DNA from 4 places in the Herbaspirillum sp. RTI4 genome. Region 4 is predicted to be linked to each of the others. Evidence: predicted binding sites of a transcription regulator. Region 4 holds the regulator's gene; each other region holds the start of a gene.
The links. Region 4 encodes FliA, which starts transcription of late flagellar genes. Its sites were predicted from a motif close to CTAAAGTTTNNNNNNNNNNNGCCGNTA; they were not measured.
Positions count from the first base shown of each region.

Region 1: motA (flagellar motor stator protein MotA) is a predicted target of FliA. The motif match lies at 2,124-2,150, and genes of this name have one in related genera.
Region 2: RGU70_RS11285 (YjfB family protein) is a predicted target of FliA. The motif match lies at 1,168-1,194, and genes of this name have one in related genera.
Region 3: RGU70_RS00860 (DUF5610 domain-containing protein) is a predicted target of FliA. The motif match lies at 1,673-1,699, and genes of this name have one in related genera.

Region 1 is NZ_JAVIWQ010000002.1:2,113,492-2,116,784, reverse strand. Features, by position in the region: gene motB (flagellar motor protein MotB) at 18-947, opposite strand; gene motA (flagellar motor stator protein MotA) at 1,140-2,000, opposite strand; gene RGU70_RS09580 (class I SAM-dependent methyltransferase) at 2,184-2,909, opposite strand; gene flhC (flagellar transcriptional regulator FlhC) at 2,994-3,293, opposite strand, start outside.
Region 2 is NZ_JAVIWQ010000002.1:2,526,358-2,529,650, forward strand. Features, by position in the region: gene RGU70_RS11275 (DUF3034 family protein) at 1-668, shown strand, start outside; gene RGU70_RS11280 (group 1 truncated hemoglobin) at 687-1,124, shown strand; gene RGU70_RS11285 (YjfB family protein) at 1,257-1,448, shown strand; gene RGU70_RS11290 (pseudouridine synthase) at 1,574-2,485, shown strand; gene RGU70_RS11295 (TIGR01244 family sulfur transferase) at 2,463-3,293, opposite strand, start outside.
Region 3 is NZ_JAVIWQ010000002.1:140,825-144,117, reverse strand. Features, by position in the region: gene RGU70_RS00865 (Tex family protein) at 1-770, shown strand, start outside; gene RGU70_RS00860 (DUF5610 domain-containing protein) at 811-1,602, opposite strand; gene RGU70_RS00855 (deoxyguanosinetriphosphate triphosphohydrolase) at 1,802-2,974, opposite strand; gene aroKB (bifunctional shikimate kinase/3-dehydroquinate synthase AroKB) at 2,971-3,293, opposite strand, start outside.
Region 4 is NZ_JAVIWQ010000002.1:1,794,816-1,798,108, reverse strand. Features, by position in the region: gene flgA (flagellar basal body P-ring formation chaperone FlgA) at 1-276, shown strand, start outside; gene flgM (flagellar biosynthesis anti-sigma factor FlgM) at 549-902, shown strand; gene RGU70_RS08165 (flagellar protein FlgN) at 1,001-1,477, shown strand; gene RGU70_RS08160 (RNA polymerase sigma factor FliA) at 1,632-2,366, opposite strand; gene RGU70_RS08155 (antiactivator of flagellar biosynthesis FleN protein) at 2,372-3,217, opposite strand; gene flhF (flagellar biosynthesis protein FlhF) at 3,210-3,293, opposite strand, start outside.

The DNA.
Region 1 (3,293 bases), 320 kb from region 4:
AGGTCAGTGAATTTTTGTTATTTGCCGGCCGGTATCGCCAAGCCTTCCTTTACGTCCGCATCAGTGGATACCTCCAACGCGCCGCTGTCTTTTTCAATTGCTTCTTCAGTTTCTTTATTCATGACGATAATGCTGATTCGGCGATTAATTGGATTGAAAGGATCTTCCTTGTCCAGCAAAACTGCGGAGGATAAACCAACCACCCTCAGCAACTTCGACTCGTCCATGCCGCCGGCAATCAGTTCGCGACGCGAGGCGTTAGCGCGATCGGCCGACAACTCCCAGTTGCTATATCTTTTTTCGCCGGTCGCGTAAGGAGTCGCATCCGTATGTCCTGACAAGCTGATTTTATTCGGCACGTCATTCAGTACCTTGCCAATTTCACGCAGAATGTCCCTGGTGTAAGGCTGCAAATCTGCTTTCGCCAAGGCAAACATCGGACGATTTTTTTCATCGACAATCTGTATCCGCAGCCCCTCGGTTGTGATGTCGAGCAAGAGCTGTTTCTTGAACTGACTCAGGCTCGGACTGGCCTCGATTGCTTCTTCAATGCGCTTCTTCAATTCTTTGAGCTTTTCCATTTCAATGCGCTGCGCCTCCTGCTTGGCCGCGCGTTGAGTGGTCTTCTTGCTAGGGGTGTCGTTTTGACCTCGTCGCAGCTGGCCATCTTGCCGCGTCAAATCCTTACCCCCGCCCGGCAAGATACTCGACGCATCGCCGCTACCAGAACCGCCTGCCATAGCCACCTTTAATGGCGTCTTGAAAAATTCAGCAATACCGTTCAAATCGCCTTTGGCAGTCGAACCCAACAGCCACATCAGCAGAAAAAACGCCATCATCGCCGTCACAAAATCGGCGTAGGCAATCTTCCATGCGCCGCCATGATGGCCGCCACCGCCTTTTTTGATGCGTTTGACGATAATGGGGCGTAGCCCTTCATCGGCCATGCGAACTCCTGTTGCGGTTAATGGTTAATGGTTAAGATTGCAGGGACAGTCTTCCAGCTACTGCCTTATGGAACCGCGGATAAAGGGGAGTGAGTCACCCGAAATCGAGGGTAAGGAACGCCGCTGTACTTGAGTGCGGTGAACGTCGCCGTCCTGAAATTGCACTGCGCAGCAGCTTCATCAGCGGCTCCCTTACTTGTTTTTGGAGTTTTTAACGTGCGATTCCAGTTCCAGAAACGTCGGACGATCGGTGGAGAATAAAACCTTGCGTCCAAACTCAATCGATAGCGCCGGCGCGTAGCCGTTCAGACTGGCGAGTAAGGCTACTTTGACGCATTGAAATACTTTGGTGGATTCGTGCAGCTTCTGCTCCAGCAATCCCGAAAGAGGACCAACAAAACCGTAGGCTAGCAAAATACCCAGGAAGGTACCCACCAGCGCATGCGCGATCAGCATGCCCAGCTCGGACGGTGGAATACCCACCGACTCCATCGTATGCACCACCCCCATCACCGCCGCCACGATACCGAAAGCCGGCAAACCATCGCCCAGTTTGGCGATGCAATGCGCAGGAACTTCGCCTTCATGATGATGGGTTTCAATTTCGTTATCCATCAGGTTTTCGATTTGAAACGCATCCATATTTCCCGATACCATCAGGCGCAAGTAATCGGTCAGGAATTCAATCAGATGATGATCGGCGATGACATTGCTGTATTTGCTGAAGATGGCGCTGGCGTGAGGGTCTTCGATATCGCTTTCGATCGACATCAAGCCTTCCTTGCGCGCCTTGGTCAATATCTCAAACAACATCGACATCAATTCCATGTACAAGGCTTTGTTATAACGAGAGCCTTTGAAAATACCCGGCAATGCCTTGATCGTCGCCTTGATTGCCGTGGTGGTATTGCCCACCATGAAAGCGCCGGCACCGGCACCGCCGATCATCAGCAATTCAAGCGGCTGAAACAGTGCGCCGAGATGCCCGCCGCCCATGGCAAACCCGCCAAAAACGGAGAAACAAACAATTACATATCCAATGATGACAAACAAATCGCACTCCCCTGCGCTGAGACATTCAATGATTTTTTTATCGCATACAGCTTATAACCGATAACGCTCTTCCGTTGGCGCAACTAATCCAAAATTTCACAGAAACAATGCCGCATTTATCGATTACGTCAAAAACGCACGAAACTTGATAGCTTGATGAAAATGTAACACAGCTCTTTGCGCTTACATATGCCAACCGTACAAAATCGGCGACCCTGGTCGAGGCTGAATCACAAAATCGGGAGGCACCTCCGGTATCAGGAATTCATAACTGAGCAAGATGCTACCGGTTACCATTTCCCGGGATGCCTTGTCCCACAATTGCACCATCGCTGCCGGTGACAGATACGCGAAAATGACGTCGTACCCGGCGAAATCCAGGGCATGGTAATTACCAAGTACAAAACTACTCGCGCTACCGGTGAAAAATGCACGCAGACGGCTGATCAACCAAGGCAGCGGGGCAATTTCTATACCGACAAAATGACTGTCGGGGCGGACTCGCGCCAGATTCAATACCAAGCCTCCCAAACCGCTGCCTATGTCGATAAAACGCAAGGGTCGTCCAGATGGCAGCACACTCGCGACGGCAGCCCATGTCGACGGACGCGAAGGGTAAAAAGGAACCTGACTGCGGAACGTGCTCCAGAACAGGAGCAGGAGAAAAATGAATCCCACAAAGAAGAATAGTGGCGGTAATTGCCATGCATTCACGAGCGCGGCAGCACCAGGAAAGATCAACAGGATGCCCCACCACCACATGGCCATTCCACGCGCCCGGGCAATGATCGCGGCAACCAATCCCTGTAGCAAAACATTGAGCCAGCGAGGAAAAACTATTCCGGCATAATTTTCCAACGCAAAATCAGACAGACTGATAAGCGCCACGGCCAAAAGGGAAATGAACAATGCCTGTATCGCTGGCGCATGCAAGAAAGACCGGCGGAGCGATTCCGAAGGGGCGAGAGCCTTACTCACGCAACGAGGCAGTAATCAGAGGAGTATTTCAATAGCGACTGCTTCGATGGCAAGATCTTTAGCCTTCTTGGTTTTGCCGGCACGCGAAGGCATGTGGCACAAACCGCACAGATAGCCATGATGCAAGTCCAGCCTATGCACCACGAAATGGCCGCCGCATTTGCTGCAGGGAGCCGTGCTCAGCATTTTGCTTTCAAAGAAACGCACCAGAGTCCAGGCGCGCGTGAGCGACAACACAGCTTGTTCCGCACTATTGATATGGCCGACTTGCTCAAGATAGAGCTGATAGGCTTTCATGATCGCCCCGACGCCAGT
Region 2 (3,293 bases), 730 kb from region 4:
CGACGCAGGATTACGCCTTGACCTCGTACGGCGTCGCCGTCGGGATTGCCGACCGGGTCGAGTTTTCGCTCAACAAGCAAATATTCACCGGCAGTCAGGCACCGCTCAATCATTTGCGACTGGAGCAGGATATTGTCGGCGTCAAAGTCAGGTTGAGCGGCAACCTGGTTTACGATCAGGACACCTGGGTGCCGCAAATCGCTGTCGGGGCCATGTTCAAACACAATAACGGTGTCGGCGGTTTAAGCGGCGTGAATAACGTCACCCAGCTTGGCGCAGCCAGCGACCACGGCATTGATTACTACCTGAGCGCCACCAAACTGTTCATGGAACAAAGCATCCTGCTTAACGGCACTCTGCGCGCCACCAAGGCAAACCAGATGGGTTTGATGGGTTTTGGCGGCGATCTGCATAACCGCTATCAATTGATGGCGGAGGGGTCGGCCGCCTATCTAATTTCGCGCCAACTGCTGGCCGGTGTCGAATACAGGATGAAGCCGCGCAATCTCGCCATCGATCAGGAAAAGGACAATTACGATGTTTTTGTTTCCTATTTCCCCATCAAAAATGTCTCGGTGACACTCGCTTACGTGGCGCTGGGCGACATCACTATTTACAATACCCGCCGGCAAAACGGCGCCTATTTGTCCTTGCAGGCTGGCTTTTAAGTTGCGATCAGGAATCTGATGAGAAAATTTTCCTTCCTTCCTCTGGCGATGCTGATGCTGATGCTTTTGCTAACGCTATCGTCGGCGCGAGCCGAGACTACTGAAACCCTTTACGACAGCCTTGGCGGGCAAGCCGTGATCAACAATATCGTTGACGGTTTTTTGAAGATCGCGCTGGACGATCCGCGTATCAAGGAAACATTTTCTGAGAGTGAAATGAAACGCTTGCGGGCCATGCTGGCAGAGCATCTGTGCAAGGTGGTCGACGGCCCCTGTGTCTATACCGGCGATCCAATGAAGGAAGTGCATCAGGGCCTGGGCATCAATCAGGCCCGTTTTAATGCCATGACCGAAGATTTCCAGACCGCCATGGTGCAGCTCAGTATTCCTGCGCCTATCCAATACCGCGTGCTGGCCAGACTTGCTCCTATGCAAAGAGATATCATCAGTCGGTGAGCGCAGGGCATGCAAGCGGCGTATGCTTTGGACGAGGCAGGCATTCAGGTTTTGGGATTTGCTGCCGATAATTCGAATGTACCCACTCTTGGTACTTACTTCCGGTACCCACTTCTCATATAAGGATCTAGCATGGACATCACCTCGGCTATTGAAAAAATTGCAACGAAAATGGCGTCGGATAAAAATACCGATTCGATTGATATGAAGATGCTGAAAAAAGCGATGGACATTCAGGCAAACACCGGCGCGCAACTGATTAGCGCATTGCCGCCCGTGCCTGCCAATCCGAATATCGGCCGCAACATCAATACGACAGCCTGAGCTGAGTATTGCGCGTCAACGGTGTCGGGCGACATGGTCTTACCCCAAGGTATTGCTCCATCGTCTTATCCTCGTGTGGCCGGAAACGATCGCCCTGCGCCGTATTTCTCCTGAGTTGAATTGAATTGAACAATCGCTGCACCCCGCCGTTGCCCTTGCGTGATGGCGTTTCACCTTCGTATTTATGGTTGCCTGAAGGTGACTGGCCGGATATGGCGACTTTCCTGGTGTCGCATTTCCCGGGAGTCTCTGCCGCTGAATGGGCGGCGCGCATGCGCGCCGGCGAAGTCGTCGATCAGCATGGCAATCCCTTTCACGCGCATAGTCCCTACCGTCGCGGCGACTGCGTGTATTACTACCGCACGCTGGACGACGAAGAATCCATCCCGGTCACCGAGCGCATCCTGTTTCAGGATGAACATCTGCTGGTGGCCGACAAACCCCATTTTCTGCCCGTCATCCCGTCCGGTCGTTTTTTGCAGCAAACTTTGCTGGTGCGGCTGAAAAAAAGCACGGGACTGGAGCATCTATCGCCGCTGCACCGCATCGATCGCGAAACTGCCGGTCTCGTCCTTTTTTCGACGGATCCGTCTACCCGGGGTCTGTATCAATCGATGTTCCAAAAAAAGACCATGCAAAAAACCTACGAGGCGATTGCAGCGTCGTTGCGCGATACCGTTTTCCCGATTACGCATTGCAGTCGGATGATAGAAGGGGAGCCGTTTTTCCGCATGCAGGAAGTGCCTGGCACGCCTAATTCTGAAACCCGCATTGATTGTATTGAGAAGCGCGGCGAACTGAGTTTGTATCGTCTCAATCCAGTCACCGGCAAGCGGCATCAGCTACGCGTGCATCTGGCGGGACTCGGCATGCCTATCCTGAATGATCAGTTTTATCCGCATCCGGTGCCGGTGGGTCATCAGGATGACTTTACAAAACCGCTCAAACTTTTGGCGAAGGCAATTTCTTTCACCGATCCTTTAAGCGGACTGGAGCGGTACTTTGAGAGCCGTCTTAGCCTGGACGATGCGGTTTAGTCTGACGAAAGTTGTTTGATTTTTCGTTGGCACTATCCGATTGAAACCGCAGTTCCCGGCCCCTCAGCATCCCTTGCCAGTACAAGGCCGGCAAAATGCGCTCCTTTAACAGCCATGCCAGTCGCGCAGGATGGGGGCCGTTGATGAGCCAGTCAGGAAAATTCGGCATGACTTTTCCGCCATAGAGAAATTCTGCGAGAGCCATCTTGCCGCTCTCCACTGTCAGCGGACTCGCCCCATCCCCGCTGTAATGACTTTCCCCTTCGGCCATGCCCAGTCCGGCCAATACATTATGCACAACCACCGGCGCCTGCAACCGGGCGGCGGCTGCCGTTTTCGCATGGGGTGCATGGATGACATCGCCGAGCGCGTAAATATTGCTGAAGCGGCTATGACGCAGGGAAGTCGGATCGACGCTCACCCAGCCCGAGGCATCGGACAGCGGGCTGGCGTGAATAAAATCTGGAGGAGCCTGCGGCGGAACGACGTGGAGCATATCGAATTTTTTTTGAATGATTTCTTTCGATTGCTCTTCGTTTTTACGAGAAAAAGTAGCGACCTTCGACCCGCCATCGACCGCAATCAGTTGATGGTTGAATTGAAGACGAATACCGTCGGCTTCGACATACTCCATGAGCGCCGGCACATAGGCCGCTCCGCCAAAAAAAACTGCTCCGGCGTTACAAAAATCAATATCCGTTTTTGACAGGTCCCCAGTTTTTTGCCAATAATCGGCCGACAAATACATCTCTTTTTGCGCTGCCCCTGCGGTTCTTACCGGTAGGGGCGGCTGAGTGAAAAGGGCATG
Region 3 (3,293 bases), 1.7 Mb from region 4:
CGCAAAGCATCGTGACGTATCGCGACATGCAGGGAATGTTTGCCTCACGCGCCGCGTTGCGCGCCGTGCCGCGTCTGGGCGATAAAACCTTTGAGCAAGCCGCCGGATTTTTGCGCGTGATGAATGGCGACAATCCGCTCGACGCTTCCGCCGTGCATCCCGAATCGTATCCGCTGGTGCAAAAGATTCTCGATGATATCAAGAAGGATGTGAAAAGCGTGATCGGCGACGCCGGTTTGCTCAAGGCGCTGAATCCAGCGAAATATGCGGATGAGCGTTTCGGTGTGCCGACCATCACCGACATTCTGAAAGAACTGGAAAAACCGGGGCGCGATCCGCGTCCTGAATTCAGCACTGCCACGTTCAAGGAAGGCGTCGAGGAAATCCGTGATCTGCGTCCCGACATGATTCTGGAAGGGGTGGTGACTAACGTCGCCGCTTTCGGCGCGTTTGTTGACATCGGCGTGCATCAGGATGGACTGGTGCATATCTCGGCCTTGTCGAATACCTTCGTCAAAGACCCGCATTCCGTGGTCAAGGCCGGACAGGTGGTCAAAGTGAAAGTGCTGGAAATCGATGAGAAGCGCAAGCGCATTGCGCTGACCATGCGTCTGAGCGACTCCGCGCCGGTGCCGGGGGCCAAGCCCGAGCAGCGCGCTGATCGCAACGATTCACGCCGCATGGCGCAGCATCAACAGCAGCAGCCGCGCCAGTCGCAGTCGGATGGCAATAGTGCGATGGCGGCGGCGTTCGCCAAGCTCAAGTCCTGACTTTGTGCTGATGCTGTGCTGCCGCCTGGGGCTTACGGCTTCAGGCGGTGGTGTTGATGCTGGTCGTGCTGGTCGTACTGGTACTCAGTGAGATGGACGTGGTGCTGGTCGTCACCGTCGTCTCGGACGCTGCCGACGCTGCGGATGCTCCTGAGGTATCTGCGGTACTGCTGCCAGCAGTTGCCGTTCCGCTACCCGCCACATTTTGTGCGGCGACAAAGGCGGCAAGGCCCTGTTGTACCAGAGAGTAAGTCTTGTCGACATTGCTGGCGATGTCGCCATTGAGCACATTCAATCCCTTCAGAATATCCCGACCTTCCTTGAACCCTGCCTCGATACCGGGCTGGATAAGGGCCATGAATTTTTGGGCCGAGTCCGCTGACGTCTGATCCGGATGCATCTGGCTGTACTGCGCGAAGGCATTGGTGACGAAGCTGACGATGCGACCGGCGGTGGCCGCAGGGGAGTTGTCATCGGTCGATGCTTTCTGGATCGCCTGATCGCCTTGGGTTGGCTTCAGTACCGCATTCAGATTTTCCACGGCGGTCTTGTAGAGCAGATTCAGCGGTTCGCTTTGTGCGGTGAGTTTGACATCCAGTGTGGCAACAATGATGGAGGCGTTCAGCTGGGCGTTGGACGAGGCGACTGTGAGTGGCTGCGGTGCGGCGGTTCCGGCAGTGCTGGCGTCCGTTGCGGTGCTCGTGCCATTTGCTGCGGCGGAAGCATCCGTCGTAGTTGCTGTGCCGGAAGTCGTGTCCGTTGATGCCGTCGTTGCCGTGGCCGCATTGGCGGGGACGGTGGTGGAGGGCGTGGTGATGGCGCCGATGCTCATGATGTGCTCCTTCTGGAGTGGGGGAGGGGACGTTGGCTGCAGTTCTTTACATTTTCTTTACGTTTCTTGTTATCGGCTGCTGTGGGCAAAGCTTTAGTCGTCAACACGCCCTAAGCGGATGCTGCTCACATTGCCTTAGCTTAGCGGATTCCCGTTCCGTCCGCGACATTGCCCGGCGGCAGCTTTGCCGCGCCCCTGTTTACAGTTCGTCGATCTGGAACAGACGACGATGCTCGCGAATGGCGTAGCGGTCGGTCATGCCGGCGATGTAGTCGGCGATATGGCGTGCCTGCCGTGAGTTGTTTGCGGTTGTGTCGCTGCTGCCACTGATTGCTGCGGCAAGCTGGTAATCCGGCGGCAGCAGTTGTGGTTCTGCCATGAAGGCATCGAACAGGTCGGTCACGATGCGCCGCGCCTTGCTGGTCATGCGGTTGACCTGGTAATGGCGGTACAGGTTTTCGTGCAGAAAACGCTTGAGCAGCGCGGCCTGCGTGGCCATCTCGTCGGAAAAAGCGATCAGCGGTGGCGCATGGCGCACATCGTCCAGCGATTGCGGCGCGGCGTCGGTGATACGTGCTTGCGAGGTGTCGATCAGGTCGGTCACCAGCGCATTGATCATGCGGCGCACGGTTTCATTGATGGCGCGGCGGCCGCCGATGCCGGGATAGACGGCGGCCACCTGATGCGCATGACGGGCGTAGAAATCGACCTCCATCAATTGCTCGGTACTCAGCAGGCCGGAGCGCAAACCGTCGTCCACATCGTGGTTGTTATAGGCGATTTCATCGGACAGATTGGCTAGCTGCGCTTCCAGCGACGGTTGCAGGCGGTCGAGAAAGCGCTGGCCAATGTCGCCGAGCTGGCGGGCGTTGGCCGCCGAGCAATGCTTGAGTATGCCTTCGCGGGTTTCGAACATCAGATTGAGACCGTCGAAAGCGCCGTAGTGCTGTTCCAGCGTATCGACCAGACGCAGGCTTTGCAGATTGTGCTCGAAGCCGCCATAGGGCTGCATACGGTCATTGAGCGCGTCTTGCCCGGCGTGGCCGAAGGGTGTGTGACCGAGGTCGTGCGCCAGCGAAATGGCTTCCACCAGATCTTCGTTGAGATGCAGATTGCGCGCGGCGGAGCGGGCGATCTGCGCGACTTCGATGCTGTGCGTAAGACGGGTGCGGAACAGGTCGCCTTCATGGTTGACGAAAACCTGGGTCTTGTATTCGAGCCGACGGAAGGCGGCCGAGTGGATGATGCGGTCGCGGTCGCGCTGAAATTCGCTGCGTGTTGAGGGTGGCGCTTCGCTGAAACGGCGACCCGGCGAATGCGCGGCGCGTGCGGCGTAGAGGGCCAGCGGTGACGGCGCTTCTTCGTTTTTCATGGGGTTTTCCCGGTGCAGTGCGCCAGGGTCGCCAGCAGCACTTCTTGCGGCACGTCCGTGATCAGGGGCGTGCCTAGTGGTTTGATCAGGATGAATTTGATTTTGCCATCCTCGTTTTTCTTGTCGACCCGCATCCATTCCAGCCATGTGGTCGCGCCGAGGTCGGGTGCTGTCACTGGCAATCCGGCTGCTGCGACCAGTGTGCGCACGCGGAGGCTGCTCGCTTCGGAGAGATAGCCTAGCCGGTGTGACATGTCTGCTGCCATCACCATGCCGCAACCGACCGCTTCGCCATGCAGCCAGACGCCGTAGCCGAGGC
Region 4 (3,293 bases):
GTGCTGACTGACGAAACTCAGGCAATCGGACGCACTACCACCATTTCCATGAACGCCGGCACCCCGTTGCGACAAGATGCATTGCGCACACAGTGGGCAGTGCAGCAGGGCCAGTCCGTTCACATTGTGTCCAACGGCCCCGGTTTTCAAATCACGGTGGAGGGACACGCCATATCGAACGCCGTCGAAGGCCAGTCGGCGCAGGTCAGAACTCCCAACGGACAAGTCATCAGCGGTGTCGTCCGTCCCGGCGGGATCATCGAAATTCCTTATTGAGAATTCGGTAAAAATAGGCCAGCTTCCATTTCTGGAATACATACATCTCAAAATTGAGCAGAAAAGAGCCTCTGTTTAACGCATGGGGTGAGCAAATTCTGGCGTATCTTAATGTCTGGTATGATGCAGGTATGAAATTGTGCGTGGAATATTGCTGTAACCCTCTGTTTTATATTGGGTAAATCCAGATTAATGCTAAAGTTCTCGTTAAACTGGTCGATAAAAAAGACAATACGTAGCTTGGTTACCTTTTAACCAGACAAGGACACGCTGTGAGCATTGATAATTCCCTCCAAAACACCAGTTATCCGCAGTCCGGGATAGCTCAGGTTCGCATCAACGGCAACAATGCCAAAAATGCGCCCGTCGGCAACGACGCCCCAGCTGCGGCTGCATCCTCCGCGCCGGAAACGACTGACACCAAAGAACCTGCGAAAGATAGCGTTAAGTTATCGAGCCAGTATCAGGCGCTGGGTAGCCAGGTTTCCAGCAGCACCAGTTTCGATGCGAAAAAAGTCGCTGCGATCAAGACCGCCATTGCTAACGGTGAATTCAAGATTGATCCTGAAAAAGTAGCGGCTGGTTTGCTCTCAACAGTCAAGGATCTGATCGGCGCGCGCGCCTGAAGGATGCGACGGATGCAATAGTCATTCGGCAATAGTTATTCGTCAATAGTCATTCGGCAATAGTACTTAGTCCTTAGTCATAGGTTTCCCTTTTAGCCATGCCCAATAAGACAGACACCCCCGCCAGCTTATTAAAAGAAGAACAGCAAGCGACGCTGGGTTTACTGTCCTCTTTGCAACAAGAGCAAGTCGCGTTATTGCAGTCAAACAATGCACTGACGCCGGAAATCATCACCATCAAGGCAGAAACGATCTCATTGATGGCGCACTTCGCGGAAAAGCGCCACACCATTCTGGAATCATTGGGTTTCGAAGCGTCTGAACAAGGCATGCAAAGCTGGATCGATCAGGATGGCAACGCCGACATTCTTTCCACTTGGAAGCAAATTCTGGAAACAGCGACCGCTGCGCGTGAACTGAATCGTTTGAATGGCATGCTGATCAGCAAGCAACTGGCATTCAATCAAAACACCCTCGACATTCTGCAAGGCAAACCCCTCGGCGGCAGCAATTTCTACGGTCCAGACGGGCAATCCAACCTGAAACCGGGTGGTCGCACTTTGGGCATAGGCTAAACCCCCCATACCGAAGCAGCATAAAAAAAGAGCGCATTGCGCTCTTTTTTGTTATCCATCGCAAGCTGCCACTCACGTAATACATCAAACCAGCATGTCCCTGCTTCGATGTGGCAGGCCGCGCTCAATCCATCCAGCAAACAGCACCGAGTCGTTAAGCTGCGCCGGTCCAGGCGTCTTGCCGCAACTGGCTTCGCATGCGGGCAATCGCCTGACTATGCAATTGACAGACGCGCGACTCCGACACGCCCATCACCGCACCAATTTCCTTCAGATTCAACTCTTGCTCGTAATAAAGTGCCATCAGAATTTTTTCGCGCTCAGGCAAGGCCCGAATGGAATCGACCACTGCCTCGCGGAAACCTTCATCAACCAGACTCTGCAAGGGATCATCGGATTCCCCCGTCTGATGTCGATCCAGAAAATGCTCATGACCACCGTCGCCATCGTGAAAATCTTCGTAATAAATTAACTGGTGGCCACCGCAATCGCCCAACAACTCCTGGTAGTCTTTCAGCGGCATCTTGAGGTGATCGGCCACCTCCTGCTCTTGCGGTGGACGACCAAGCTGCTGCAACAGCGCCTGAATTGCATTTTCGATCTTGCGCGTATTTTGCCGGATGCTCCGTGGCAGCCAGTCGGTACTGCGCAACTCATCGAGCATGGCACCGCGTATGCGCTGCACGGCATAGGTTTCGAATTGCGCGCCATGCGTATCTTCATAACGGTTAACGGCATCCAGCAGACCGATCATCCCGGCCTGAATCAGATCGTCTACCTCAACGCTGGGCGGCAACTTGGCCTTCATTTGATGGGCGAGTTTTTTTACCAGAGGAGCATGCTGCTCCAGCAGATTAGGTTTGCCCACCTTGCCATTGACGTTATACATGAACGTCATACTCCGATAGAGACAGGGCCGAGGTCCATGTCATAAGCCGATGCGGCGATAAAAGGCGCACTGAATTGCTCCGCAAGACGATTGAAGGCGAGCGCCGCCGCCGTGCGAGGAAACGCATCCCCCACCGACCGGCCCAATACCGCAGCACGCGCCAAGTGAATATCGGCCGGTACCGACCCCAAAAACCGCAATTGCGACGCCAAATACCGGCTGGCCGCCTTGGACATATTGGCAAACACCGTTTGCGCATCCCGATCCGAACTACCGGTCACCAGCAAACTCACTGGCCGCCGTCCCAGTTTCTCGTTCAGACGCTTCAGCAAAACGTAGGCCGCTTTGATCGATGCCGAATTGCCCGTGACCTGGATAATGATTTCACCCGCTTCCATAGTGGAAAGCGGCAGTCCATCTTCCTCATCCAGTTCCGCATTGACCAGCATCAGATCGACACGATCCACCAGGGTATTGAATATCTGCGACAAACGCAGCGCCAGCGGATGCGTACCCAGCGATGCCACCGGCCCGCTCAGACGGGCAATATTAAAACCTTGCGGTGTCATGCGCACGGCATCGTCAAGCGCGTGGCGCTGTGTGGCCACGTCCAATAAAGACGCTGGTGCCGGATGGCTGAGCCGCGATAAAGCGCTGCTGGCAATGCCCGAATCCAGCGCATCGACCAGCAGCACATTGCTGCCAGAACGCGCCAGCGAACCCGCCAGATTAATCAGCGTGCTATTTTTTTCTGCAATCGGCAAGACCGACAGAAAAGTGAAGATACGTGGCTTGGGACGCTCCAACATGCGCCGCAAACCTTCCGCCTGATCGATCACGATGTTAGCCAAGATTCACCTCGCGCAAACTTTTATCCTGCATGGAACGCGCGGTCGGGCCGACAATCACCGGCAATTCAGCATCCTG